Regions from separate parts of the Paraburkholderia steynii genome, predicted to be linked through region 3. Evidence: predicted binding sites of a transcription regulator. Region 3 holds the regulator's gene; each other region holds the start of a gene.
What was found. The regulator FliA, encoded in region 3, starts transcription of late flagellar genes. The targets are predictions, from matches to a motif close to CTAAAGTTTNNNNNNNNNNNGCCGNTA.
Positions count from the first base shown of each region.

Region 1: a site for FliA is predicted at 1,738-1,764, ahead of BLT65_RS03055 (DUF4088 family protein). Genes of this name have one in related genera too.
Region 2: a site for FliA is predicted at 1,785-1,811, ahead of BLT65_RS27735 (flagellin domain-containing protein). Genes of this name have one in related genera too.

Region 1 is NZ_FNDI01000001.1:681,519-685,934, forward strand. It holds gene BLT65_RS03040 (AraC family transcriptional regulator) at 1-491, shown strand, start outside; gene BLT65_RS03045 (AzlC family ABC transporter permease) at 614-1,369, shown strand; gene BLT65_RS03050 (AzlD domain-containing protein) at 1,366-1,689, shown strand; gene BLT65_RS03055 (DUF4088 family protein) at 1,921-2,685, shown strand; gene BLT65_RS03060 (ATP-dependent helicase) at 2,740-4,416, opposite strand, start outside.
Region 2 is NZ_FNDI01000017.1:109,782-114,197, reverse strand. It holds gene BLT65_RS27740 (TlpA disulfide reductase family protein) at 1-808, shown strand, start outside; gene BLT65_RS27735 (flagellin domain-containing protein) at 884-1,702, opposite strand; gene BLT65_RS27730 (MFS transporter) at 2,195-3,433, opposite strand; gene BLT65_RS27725 (serine hydrolase) at 3,441-4,416, opposite strand, start outside.
Region 3 is NZ_FNDI01000007.1:238,906-243,321, forward strand. It holds gene flhF (flagellar biosynthesis GTPase FlhF) at 1-1,307, shown strand, start outside; gene BLT65_RS15340 (nucleotide-binding protein) at 1,300-2,169, shown strand; gene BLT65_RS15345 (RNA polymerase sigma factor FliA) at 2,192-2,926, shown strand; gene BLT65_RS46455 (hypothetical protein) at 3,581-3,802, opposite strand; gene BLT65_RS15355 (flagella synthesis protein FlgN) at 3,900-4,346, opposite strand.

The sequences.
Region 1 (4,416 bases), on a different contig from region 3:
CGTGGTTCGACGCAGACGTGATCCGCGATGCCGACCTTGCCGTGCGGCTGTCGCGCGCGCATCAGTTGCTGGAGGCGAACGGCGATCCGCTCGTCGCGGAAACGGCGATGCTCGACGCGCTGTCGACGCTGCTCGTGCGCTATGGCCGCACGCGTCCCGACACGCCGCAACTCGCCACCGACGATACGCGCGTGATCACGATGAAAGAGCAACTGGCCGGCGATCTGGCCGCGCCGCTCAAGCTCGCGGATCTCGCCGATACCGTCGGCCTGTCGCAGTTTCACGCCGCACGGCTTTTCACGCGCGCGACGGGATTGCCGCCGCACGCGTGGCGCAATCAGGTCCGTCTGCAGCGCTCGCTCGCGCCGTTGCGTGCGGGCGCGTCGGTGGCCGATGTGGCGGCGGCAGGCGGGTTCACCGATCAAAGCCACTTCACGCGGCATTTCCGGCGCATGTTCGGCGTGCCGCCGGGGCGCTGGCAATCGGCCTGAACGGGCCGCGCGCGAGCAACAGGGCACCGGGCGCGCGCCGCCGCAATCTCCCCGCATCAATAAAGCCCAAGGCGCAAGAACGTACAAGCCGCGGCGCCCTTCGCCCGGCTATCCTCGGCCTCATCGAGGAGAAAAGATTGACTCACCCTGCACAACCCGCTCACCGTCTCAAGGAGCTCACGGCCGGCGCACGCGACACGCTCCCAATGATCATCGGCGCTTCGCCGTTCGGTGTGATCTACGGCACGCTCGTCGCGTCCGGTCCGCTGCACCTGTGGCACGGCCAGCTGATGTCGCTGGTCGTGTTTGCCGGATCGGCCCAATTCATCGCGCTCGGCCTGATTGCGGGCCACGCGAGCTATGCCGTCATCTGGGCGACGACTTTCGTCGTCAATGTCCGTCACGTGCTCTACAGCGCGACGCTCGCGCCGTACGTATCGCACCTGCCGTCGCGCTGGCGCTGGGCGCTCGGCGGCCTGCTCACCGACGAAGTGTTCGCCGTCGCATGGGCGCACTACCGGCTGCATCCGCCGGGTTCCGTCGGACCGTACTACTTTCTCGGCTCGGGCCTGTCGATGTACCTCAACTGGCAGGTCTGGACGCTGATCGGCCTGCTGTTCGGCGCGGCCTTCCCCGGCCTGCAATCGCTGGGGCTCGACTTCGCGATGGCCGCGACCTTCATCGCGATCGTCGTGCCGCAGCTCGTCGCCGTGCGCTATCTGGCGGCGGCGGCCACGGCCGGCGCGCTGGCGTTCTTCTGGCAAGACTGGCCGTACAAGCTCGGCCTGCTGGGCGCCGTGTTCGTCGGCGTGACGGTCGGCGTGCTGCTGTCCTTGCCGGCGTTCCAGCGCACCCGCGCAGCGGAGGCATCGCGATGAACTACGTGCTCCTGATTCTCGGCATGGCCGTCATCACGTGGCTGATCCGCGCCGCCGTGTTCGTGCTCGGCGACCGCATCGTGTTTCCGCCGCTTGTGCGCACGGCGCTCGGCTTCGTGCCCGTCACCGTGCTGACGGCGATCATCGTGCCGATGACCGTGTCGCCGCACGGCACGGACGCCGAACTCACGTGGCGCAACCCGCAGCTAGTCGGCGCGCTGGCCGCCGTTGCCGTCAGCGCCCTCACGCGCCGGCCGCTGCTCACCATCGCCGTCGGCCTCGCCGTGTTCTTTCTCTGGCAAGGCGTCGTGCTGAAGTAACGCCGGGCCCATGCCCTCGCGCGCCGTTCGACCGGACGGCGCGCCGCCCTCAAGTTCCCTTTCAATCCGCCGATAAACACTCGTGGTCCGTGAACCCGGCAGCGTCTATCGACGGCATGCCGGCAAGCCGGACAGAACCGCGCCGGATATCGGTGCCGCCAGCGCACGGGGATGCACGGCACGAGGCGAATGCCTCGACGGTGTCGCGCGGTCGACGAAACGGGATAAGACATGGGTCAGATTACCCTTAACATCAAGGACGAAACGCTCGCATCCTTGCGAAAGGATTTCGAGGCGTTCGTGCGGGTCTCAGTGAAACTGGACCCTCAGTTCGCGACGCCGTCGTTCGAGGATTTTCTGCGTGCAAAGCTCCTCGACAACATGGTGCCGCTGACGGAGCACGCCGTGCAGCGGATGCTGCAGGGCGGCCAGTACGCATGGGCGAAGCGCACGCTGGACAAGGAGTTTCCGGACGTCGTCGCGATTCTGATGAAGCAGGCGAACGAGTTCGGCTTCGGCTTTGCCGCGCGCACGGAATGGACGCCTGAGGAACTCGCGAAGCAGAGCCGCGAGTGGGCCGCGGCGATCGTCAAGGAAGCGGAAGGCGCGCCTTCGCTGGTGGACCCGCTCGCCGCGCAGATCAAGTCGGCGGCGCAGGATATCCAGACGCTCGAAGAAGTCATGCAGACGCCCGCGTGGCGTCTGGCGGAATCGTTGCGTCAGCGTGTGTACGAGGCGAAGGTCGCATGCGAAACCAGCGTGGGCAGCGCCGCGCGCGAAAAGCTCGGCGAATTGCGCGGCCTGTTGCGCCTGGGCATTTCGCACGGCTCGTTCCAGAAGCAGGAAGCGCAGCAGATCATGGAGTATCTGCGGCTCCTGAAGCCGGAGATTTTCGTCGAAGAGCCGTATGACGTGTTCACGCGGCTCGCCGCCTGGCTGCGCAACTTCTTCATGCCGCCGCCGCGCCCGCAGCAGCAGCAACGGCAGTCGCGCTAAACCTCGTCCCGCGACACAGCGCGTCGAACCGGACGCCGACACATCGCGGCAAGCTCAGTCCCACATTTTTCTGAGCTTCGCCGCGATTTCTATTTTGGCTTGCGCGGCAGCGGCCAGCCCCGCTCGCGTCGGCGCCGACACAACGGGCGCGGGCGGCCACGCATGCGAATCGAACAGCGGCAGCAGATGCGCCGGAATGAAGCGTGTGCGCGACGCCCACACATGCCGGTCGGCGAGATGCGTCTGGTTATGCACGTAGAACCGCTGCGGCATCACGATATGCAGGTCCTCTTTCGCGCGCGTCATCGCCACGTATAGTAGACGCCGCTCCTCGTCGATTTCCTCCTCGCTGCCCGTGCCGAGATCGGACGGAATGCAGCCGTCGACGCCGTTGAGCACGAACACGTTGCGCCACTCCTGCCCTTTCGCCGAATGGATCGTCGACAGGATCAGATAGTCTTCGTCGATCAGCGGGACGCCGGATTCGTCGCTGGTCGCGTCGGGCGGATCGAGCGTCAGTTCCGTCAGGAAGCGCTCGCGCGACGCGTACGTGCCCGCGATGCTCTCCATCTGCGCAAGATCGGCCTGGCGAATCGACGCGTCCTCGTGATTGCGCTCGAGATGCGGCTCATACCAGCGCCGCACCATTTCGAACTCGGCCGGCCAGGGCGTCTGCCGTCCGCATGCGGACGCCATCATCGCCACGAACGGATGCCAGTCTTCGAGCGCGCGCGCCGGCGGCGCGAAGGCGGCAAGCGCATGCGCCGTGCAGCCCGCAACTGTATGCGCGGCATCCGGCGCGCCGCCTGACTGTAGAGCGTCGGCCCGCGCGGCGATGTCGTCGAGCACGCGCGCGGCCGTCGCAGGGCCAACGCCCGGCAGCAACTGCACGACGCGAAAACCCGCGACGCGATCGCGCGGATTCTCCGCCCAGCGCAGCACGGCTAGCACGTCCTTCACATGGACGGAATCAAGAAACTTCAGGCCGCCGAACTTCACGAACGGAATATTGCGCCGCGTCAGCTCGATTTCGAGCGCGGCGCTGTGATGCGCGGCGCGGAACAGCACCGCCTGCGCCTTCAGCTTCATGCCCGCCTCGCGCGCGGCGAGCACCTGCTCGACGATGTAGCGCGCCTGGTCCGCGTCGTCGGCGACGGTGACGAGATGCGGGCGTTGCGCCGACGCTTTGTCGGTCCACAGGTTCTTCGTGTAACGCTCGGACGCAAGGCCGATCACCGCGTTCGATGCTTCGAGGATCGGCTGCGTCGAGCGATAGTTGCGCTCCAGTGTGACCTGCTTCGCGGGCGGATCGAAATGCGCCGGGAAGTCGAGGATGTTGCGCACGGTCGCGCCGCGAAACGAATAGATCGATTGCGCGTCGTCGCCGACCACGGTCAGCCCGCGCCCGTCGGGCTTCAGCGCGAGAAGGATCGACGCCTGCAGGCGGTTGGTGTCCTGATACTCGTCGACCAGCACATGATCGAAACGGCCGGACAAATCGGCGGCAATGTCGGGTTCGGCCGCCATGTGCGACCAGTAGAGCAGCAAGTCGTCGTAGTCGAGCACGCTTTGCTTCTGCTTCGCGTCGACATAGGCGGCAAACAGCATGCGCAGATCGGCTTCCCATTCACGGCACCACGGGAACGCGCTGTTGAGCACGTCGGCCAGCGACGCGCCCGTATTCACGACGCGCGAGTAAATCGCAAAACACGCCGATTTCGACGGAAAGCG
Region 2 (4,416 bases), on a different contig from region 3:
TATCGGCCCTTTGGCTCTTCCTGCTGGACCGCTTGCTCTGTTCATTGGCATCGCCGTAGCGTTACTCGTCAGTAGATTCTCTGGCGAGAAGCAATCCGACGTCGAGCGCGCCCTCTTTACGGCGTTACTCATTGGCCTGTTCGTCGCGCGTGCTGTGTTCGTCCTTCAATACCTGCCGAGCTATCGCGGCGAGTTCCTGCAAATGCTCGATATCAGAGACGCGGGATTCGCGGCGATACCGGGCATTGCGGCTGGAATCGTCGTCGCGGTGATTGCCGCAATACGACGATCGGCAATACGACGTTCATTAGCCGTCACGGTAATATCGGGCTTCGTCGCGTGGGGCATCGCTGGTGCGGTGATGGGACGATCCGACGAGCCTTCGCACGTGCCGTCGATAACGCTACTCGACGAGGCCGGTACGCCGCAGCGCCTTGATCGAAATACCGGCAAGCCACTTGTCGTCAATTTGTGGGCGACATGGTGTGGACCCTGTCGAGGCGAAATGCCCGTGCTTGCCAGCGAGCAGACAAACCATCCCGAACTCGATCTGGTTTTCGTGAATCAGGGAGAAGACCGCCACACGGTCGAGGTGTTTCTGGCAGACCTCAACTTGCACATCGATAACTCCCGTTTTGATCCGCAACTGACACTCGCAAAGAGCGTGAATGTCACCGCGTATCCGACCACGCTCTTTTACGATGCCAACGGACGATTGCTGGAAAAGCACTTGGGGCGCGTATCGCAGGCGACTTTCGATGCAATGCTGGCTCGGCTTTATCCGTCACTTGAATCTTCGAGACCTTGAGCGCATAGCTTGCCTTAGCGAAGAAAACACCGTGCATCCCGCTCGCCCGACACAGGATGCACAATGCCGTTCCCGTTACTGCAGCAGCTTCAGCACCTGCTGCGGCATCGAGTTCGCTTGCGCGAGCACCGAGATACCCGCTTGCTGCAACACCTGAGCCTTCGACAGGTTCGCCGTTTCCGTCGCAAAGTCCGCGTCGGTGATCTGCGATTCGGCGGCGCTCATGTTGGTCGCTTCCGTTTGCGTCGTCGAAATGGCGGCCTGGAACGTGTTCTGCGTCGCGCCGAGTGTTGCCTGGAAGGTGTTGACGCTCGTCAGCACGCTATCGATCGAACTCATGGCGGCTTGCGCGCCCGAAGCGGTCGCCACGCTCAAGCCGCTGATGCCCAGCGAGCTTGCGTCCCAGCTCTGCGTGCCGAAGTTCGCGGTGATCTGCTGGCCGTTGAACGCGCCGATCTGGAAGTTGACCGAGCCGACACCGTTCAGCACCGCCTGACCGTTGAACGTAGTCTGTTGCGCAACGCGGGTGATTTCCGTCAGACGCGTCGACACTTCCGCCTGCAGGTTGGCGAGCGCGTTCGAGTCGAGCGAGCCGTCGCCTGCTTCCACTGCCAGCTGGCGGATGCGCTGCAGGTTGTCGACGATCGATTGCAGCGCGCCGTTCGTGGTCTGCACCATCGAAATGCCGTTGTTCGCGTTTGCGGCGCCTTGCGTCAACGCATTGATCGATGCCGTTTGCGACGTAGCGATTGCGAGGCCCGCCGCGTCGTCAGCGGCCGTGTTGATACGCTTGCCCGACGATAGACGGTTGATCGCCTGCGAGAGCGCGTTTTGCGAACCCGACAGATTGTTCTGCGCCGTCAGCGACATGATGTTCGTATTGATGTTAAGCATTTCAACCCCTTTCGGTTCTAGAAAGATCGACATAAGCGGCAACGCAATTTATTCACTATTTCGCGCCACCACTCGACGGGGTTTACGACGTCTCCAAATATTGCTTTAGGTTTCTCGCGGTAATTTCCGCTTTACACGGATACGGAACCGGGATGCTGAAGCACCACGTTTCCATCTGAAAATTGCTCTATAACATATTGATATGTATGCACATTTTAACATACATTCGCACTTCTTCCATTTTCATTCACAGGCATTACAAAGAGAATGTCGCTGCTTTTATTGTTACGAATAATTATGCAAGCTTTATAGCTTAGTGAAAGCATTAATCGATAAAACCTCGTTTATTGCTGACGCGGTAATAACTTTTACTGACAGTCCGGTTGACATTACATCTGCGAATCTTTCAGGCAGAAAACCTGTCGCTTGCCGCGTGGGGTTAGCAAACTTATTTCACTGTGAGGCAACGCAAGCCTCGTTCGCACGCGCCGTTTAGCTGCGCGGCTCGATGCGTCGCGCGGGACGTGCCAGCAGCAGCACGATCGTGACCACGCAAAATGCGGCGCCGGCATAGAACGTCGCAGCCGCCCCTATCGTGTCCCACAACGCGCCCGCGATCACGCTGGAAACCAGCGTCACAAGCCCGCTCGCGAGATTGAACAAGCCGAACGCCGTGCCGCGCAAATGCGCGGGCGCGCTATGCGACACCATCGTCGCGAACAGCCCTTGCGTCGCGCCCATATGCAGGCCCCACAGTGCAACGCCCACAAGCAGGATGCTCCAGTGAACCGCGTGCGCAAGCGCGATATCGGACACGCCGAGTATCACGAGCCCCGCGACCAGCAGCCTGACATGACTCGTCGAGTCGGCGAGTTTGCCGAGCGGATAGGCCGATAGCGAATACACGACGTTCATCGCGACCATCACGAGCGGCACCAGCGCGACGGGCACGCCGCTATCCAGCGCGCGCAGCACGAGGAACGCCTCGCTGAAGCGCGCTAGTGCGAACGCGGCCCCGACTGCGACGATCCACCAGAACGCGCCACCGAGTTGACGAATGCTGTCGCGCCGGATCGGATTGACGCGCTTCGCGCCAGGTTGGCGCGCGGGTTCGTCGATGCCGACCGCCAGCAACGCGACAGCCAGCACACCAGGAATGACGGCCAGCCAGAACGCCAGCCGGAAGTTATTCGCCCAGATCAGCATGATCGCGGCCGCGAGCAGCGGCCCGAGAAAGGCACCGACGGTATCGAGCGATTGCCGCAAGCCGAACGCAGCCCCACGCAGCGGCGGCGGCGTGACATCGGCGACGAGTGCATCGCGCGGTGCGCCGCGAATGCCTTTGCCGATCCGGTCGATTACGCGCGCCGTCACGACGAGGCCGAGGGTCGGTGCAATCGCAAACAGCGGCTTGCTCAGCGCGCCGAGCCCATAGCCCGCGACGGCGAGCCATTTGCGGTTGCCGAGGTAATCACTGAGCGCACCGGAAAAGACCTTGACGATGGGCGCCGTCGCCTCGGCGATGCCCTCGATCAATCCGATCGTCGTCGCGCTCGCGCCGAGGCTCACCAACATGAACATCGGCAGCAAGCTGTGAATGATCTCCGATGAGATGTCCATCAACAGGCTCACGCAGCCCAACACCCAGACGCTGCCGGGTATCTGCCGAAGGGTGCTGACGCGGGACCGGCCGGACGCCGGCTTTTCCGGGGACGCTGGATGCTCGTCCATATAGCCGTCACACCTTGCGAAGAATGAAACGCCCCGCCCCTGTCATCTGATCGAGCGAGACGATCTGTCCGTCACGCTCGATGAACTCCAAGGTCGAGCCCGGCGCGGATGCAATGCGAAACATGCGATCGCGCGCGGCAATGAAGCGCTCGTCGTGTTGTCCCGGTACGCGCAGCCACAACGTGCCGTCGTCGCGCAGGAACACGTCGACGCGCACACCAACGGCCGTTTCGTAGACTCCCGCAAAGCGCTGCAACACGGCGGGCGCATGAGCAAACTCCTTGCGCACGAACACGACTTCGTTCTCGACGATCTTCGTGACGAAGCGGTCGATATCGCCTTCATGTGTCGTCAGAAAGTTGATGCGCCAGCGTGCGTCGTCTTCGGGATCCTCTACTTCGGCGTCGAAGCGGTCGTAGTGATAGTGCTGCAACTGTAAATCCTGATCGCGAAACTTCAGGCGCAGATGGCCGTTCTTGAGCGCAATCGCGATCGTGCCATACGCTTCATGCGTGAAGTCGCCCGCATAGTCTTCGAGTAGATGCGATGGTTTCGTGTCGTCGATCCGGTCTCCGTAGCGGCTGCTACGCGCCTGCGACATCGCTTGCCGCGCGGGTTCGATCAGTCCGAGCAGACGCTCGTTCCAGGGCGTGAGTTCGAGACCCAGCAAACGCTCATAGATTTGATAGTGGACGACGTCGCGCAATGCCGCGCAATGGTCGCCGATCACGAACACGCTCACGCCGATCCGCTCTTTCGGCATGACCGATACCTTCGAATGAAACCCACGAATATCGCCGCCGTGAGAAGCCAACAGATGCCCGCGATAGACTTCCGTTTGCCTTCCCATCCCATATGCGCCGTTGAGCGATTCCCACCAGCCATATAGTTCCGGGGCCGAGTTCGGCAGCGGTATCGCGGGCGCCATCGTCTCGCGCAGCAAGGTCTTCGATATCACTTGCCTGTCGTTAACCTTGCCGTCG
Region 3 (4,416 bases):
GGCTGATCGATCACGCGCGCCGCATCGCGTCGAAGGACGTAGTCCACGCAGCCAATCCGACGATGACGCCCGCCGCCGCGATGGCGCGCGGCCTGGGTACGCCCGTCGATGCAGCCCAGGAAGAAACGAAGCCCGACTGGGCCCGCGAAGCCGCGCAACTCGCCGCACGCCGCGCTGCGCAGAAAAACAACGTGATTTCGACGACGACGGAGAGCGGAAGCGACATCAACACGTCGCGCGACCCGCGCAAGAACGCAGCCGCCGCCGATATGACGCCGAAGCAGGCCGCCGCGCTGACGGAATCGATCAAGTCGCGCCTCGAGCAGATGGTCAACGAGACCGTGATGCAGGAACTCACTTCCATGCGCGGCATGATGGAAGAGCAGTTCGCGGGCCTCGTGTGGGCCGATCGCCAGCGCCGCAGTCCGACGCACGCAGCCTTGACGCGGCACCTGTTCGCGGCCGGCCTCTCGGCGCAGCTCGTGAAGATGGTGATCGACAACCTGCCCGACGTCGAAGGAATGGACGAGGGCATGGAGTGGGTCAAGACGGTGCTCGAATCGAACGTGCCCGTGATGGAGAACGAAGACGCGCTGATGGAACGCGGCGGTGTGTTCGCGCTGATGGGCCCGACGGGCGTCGGCAAGACCACGACCACGGCCAAGCTCGCCGCGCGCTGCGTGATGCGCTTCGGCGCCAGCAAGGTCGCGCTGCTCACCACCGACAGCTACCGGATCGGCGGCCACGAGCAACTGCGCATCTTCGGCAAGATTCTGGGCGTGTCGGTGCATGCCGTGAAGGACAGCGCCGACCTGCAACTCGCGCTCTCGGAACTGCGCAACAAACATATCGTGCTGATCGACACGATCGGCATGAGCCAGCGCGACCGCCTGGTTTCGGATCAGATCGCGATGCTGTGCCGCGCCGGTCAGCCTGTGCAGCGCCTGCTGCTGCTGAACGCGACGAGCCACGGCGACACGCTGAATGAAGTCGTGCAGGCATATCAGAATGCGCCGGACCAGCAGCCGCTCGCCGGCTGCATCCTGACCAAGCTCGACGAAGCGACCAACCTGGGCAGCGTGCTCGATACGGTGATCCGCTACAAGCTGCCCGTTCACTACGTGTCGACGGGACAGAAGGTGCCGGAGAACCTGTACGTCGCGACCAAGAAGTTCCTGATCAAGAGCGCCTTCTGCATTCCGCGCGAGAACTCGCCGTTCGTCCCTCAGGACGAGGATGTGCCGGCGCTGCTGTCGGCCCTGTCGGCCCGTTCGACCGCCGACCTGCACGAGGTTCGCTTTGGATAAGTTCGTGCTGGACCAGGCTGAAGGACTGCGGCGTCTGCTTGCGCGCTCCGGCTCGCGGGTCATAGCGGTCGCAGGCGGCTCGCACGGCGTGGGCGTGACGACGACGGTGGTAAATCTCGCCGCCGCGCTCGCCGAGCAGGGCAAGGATGTGCTCGTCATCGACGAAAGTCTCGGCGAGCGTTCGGTGAGCGCGATGCTGGGCGGAGTGCGAGGCGCCGGCAATGTCGCTGCCGTGATGCGCGGCGAGATGACGCTCGACGAAGCGGCTGGACGGCATGCGTTGGGCTTCGCGGTGCTCAATGCGTCGCGCGGCAATCGCGAGAGCTGCACACGCGAGCAGATGGGCGTGGTGTTGAGCGGACCGGCGGATGTGGTGCTGATCGACGCGCAGGTGGACCGCGAAGGCTCGCTGTCGGCGCTCGCGATGCAGTCGCACGACGTGATGGTGGTGACGCGCGTCGCGGCGCAGGCGATCACCGATGCGTATGCGTGCATGAAGCGTCTGCACTTCGCGCATGCGATCGCGCAGTTCCGCGTGCTGGTGAATCACGTGCAGAGCGTCGCCGATGCGCATACCGCGTTTGAGAACCTGGCGGGCGTGGCGGGGCGTTATCTCGCCGTGTCGCTTGAAGATGCCGGCTGCGTGGCAGCCGATCCTTTGATGGCGCGAGCCATGGAGTTGTCGCGTTGTGTCGTCGATGCATTCCCATCGGCACCTGCTGCGCGCGATTTCCGTCATATCGCAGCTGAACTGCAGTACTGGCCGATGCGGCCAGCGATTTCGTCACGGACGCATGGCGTGCCGCCGACGACCGTAACAGCGGCGCAATACGCCGATCAACCGTCAGCGCAGCACGCGTGAAGGCAAGGACAAGGGGAGCACGATGTACAACGCTCAAGGAAAAATTTCGCAAGCCGAGGTTCTGACGAAGTACGCACCGCTGGTGCGCCGTCTCGGCTTGCAGCTCGTCGCGAAGATGCCGGCGAGCGTCGATCTCGACGATCTGATTCAGGCGGGCATGATTGGTCTGCTGGATGCGGCGAGCCGCTACAAGGAAGACCAGGGCGCGCAGTTCGAGACATACGCGAGCCAGCGGATTCGCGGCGCGATGCTCGACGAGTTGCGCAGCAATGACTGGTTGCCGCGGAGCTTGCGACGCACGTCGCGTGAGGTTGAGTCGGCTGTGCATCAGGTTGAGCAGTCGCTGGGGCGCTCGGCTAGCGAGACCGAGATTGCTGAGCATCTGAAGATGCCGCTCGATGAGTACCAGTCGATGTTGCAGGATCTGCACGGCAGTCAGTTGATCTATTACGAAGACTTTGATCGATCGGCGGATGATGAGCCGTTTCTTGATCGGTACTGTGTTGATCATTCGGATCCGTTGTCGGCATTGCTCGATGAGTCGCTGCGCGGGGCTTTGGTTGAGGCGATTGATCGGTTGCCCGAGCGGGAGAAGCTGTTGATGTCGCTCTATTACGAGCGTGGGTTGAATTTGCGCGAGATTGGCGCGGTGATGGAGGTTAGTGAGTCGCGGGTTTGTCAATTGCACTCGCAGGCCGTTGCACGGCTTCGGACTCGCTTGCGCGAGCAGGCTTGGGCTTCGGCTGAAACTAGCTGATGCGGTTTTGATTTTGCTGTTGCCCTGCGGGCTGCTGGTCTTTTTCTTTTGCTTCGAGAAGCCGATCTTTTTTAGGTCGGCTTTTGCTTTTTTGGGGTTGTCTGCGACGCTGGGTGGTTTGCTTGTGTTTGCGCCGGCATCCGCGATTTGTTAGCGTGCTTCAAGCGTCGCCCCTGTGCGGGGCGGCACCTACTTTTCTTTGCCGCCGCAAAGAAAAGTAGGCAAAAGAAAGCGGCTAACACCGCCAACATTTCTCCCTGCCTGAGGGCCCCCAACGGTTCTTACGCTTCACACGGCGGCGTCTCCGTTCAGGGCATGTTGCCAACGCTCCGAATGAGCGCCTCACCCGCTTCAAATACCCGTACACGTGTTAGCGGCAGCGAATGGTATGTGCCGCCCAGGTGGCAAACTGTGTGTAGGTTGTCGCGTCGTATAGCTCGGCGCTCTTACATGGAGGCGCGCGCTATTGGTTCGAAGTGAGGCGTGCGAGGCACTTCGGCCTACACACAGTTTGCCACCTGGGCGGCCGTGGAATATCTGGCGCGGCATGCGGCGACGCGGGTGTGTAAAGCGGGTGAGGCGCACCGCAAGAGCGCTGGCAACGAACGTGGGTCACGTGGTTGCCGCGTGAAGCGTAAGAACCGTTGGGGGCCCTCAGGCAAATACAAGAACTGGCGGTGTGAGCCGCTTTCTTTTGCCTACTTTTCTTTGCGGCGGCAAAGAAAAGTAGGTGCCGCCCCGCACAGGGGCGACGCCTGAAGCTAGATAACAAATCGCGGATGCCAGCGCGAAAACTAGCAAACCACCCAGCGTCGCAGACAAACCAAAACCCAAAAACCAAAAACCAAAAACCAAAAACCAAAAACCAAAAATCAAAAACCAAAAACCAAAAAGCCGATACTCAAAGAGAGCACCGGCTAGGCAAAAAGCAAAAAACGGGAATCCAGAAGGGGAGAACCCCCTTCAAAAAAACTCACATTCCAAACGCAGGAACCCGCCCATCGGGCCCATAAAGCGCGCCCCGCTCGGGCCCAACAGCCACGTTCAGCGCGGCGAGAGCCCGCCGGTTGTACTCCATTCGAGTCCGAATCAAAGCACCGTTAGTGGTATTAAACCGCCGAGCCCGCTCAACAGCCTTCTGCAACAAAGCCCACTGCGTCGCAAGACGAGAATCCGCAGCAACAGCCAGCTCCATCCCCTTCCATCCACCCGGATAACCCAGCTGCGAAAGCTGCGAATCCCGCGCCTTCTCCAGCGTGGAGAGCCGCTCCACCAACTCCATCTTCTTTTCGACGATGGGCGGCAGCGTGTCGATGGGATGCACCGTGGTCAACGCCTTCTCCTCAGCTGCAAGGACAGAAGCGAACAGTTCCACAGCAGAATATTCGTCAATGACGGTGGCAAGCAGGGCGTCTTTCATCACAAAGCAACTCGCTAGGCACCGGCTCGCGCAACACGCAAACCGGATTTGTCACAAATACCGCCCGGCA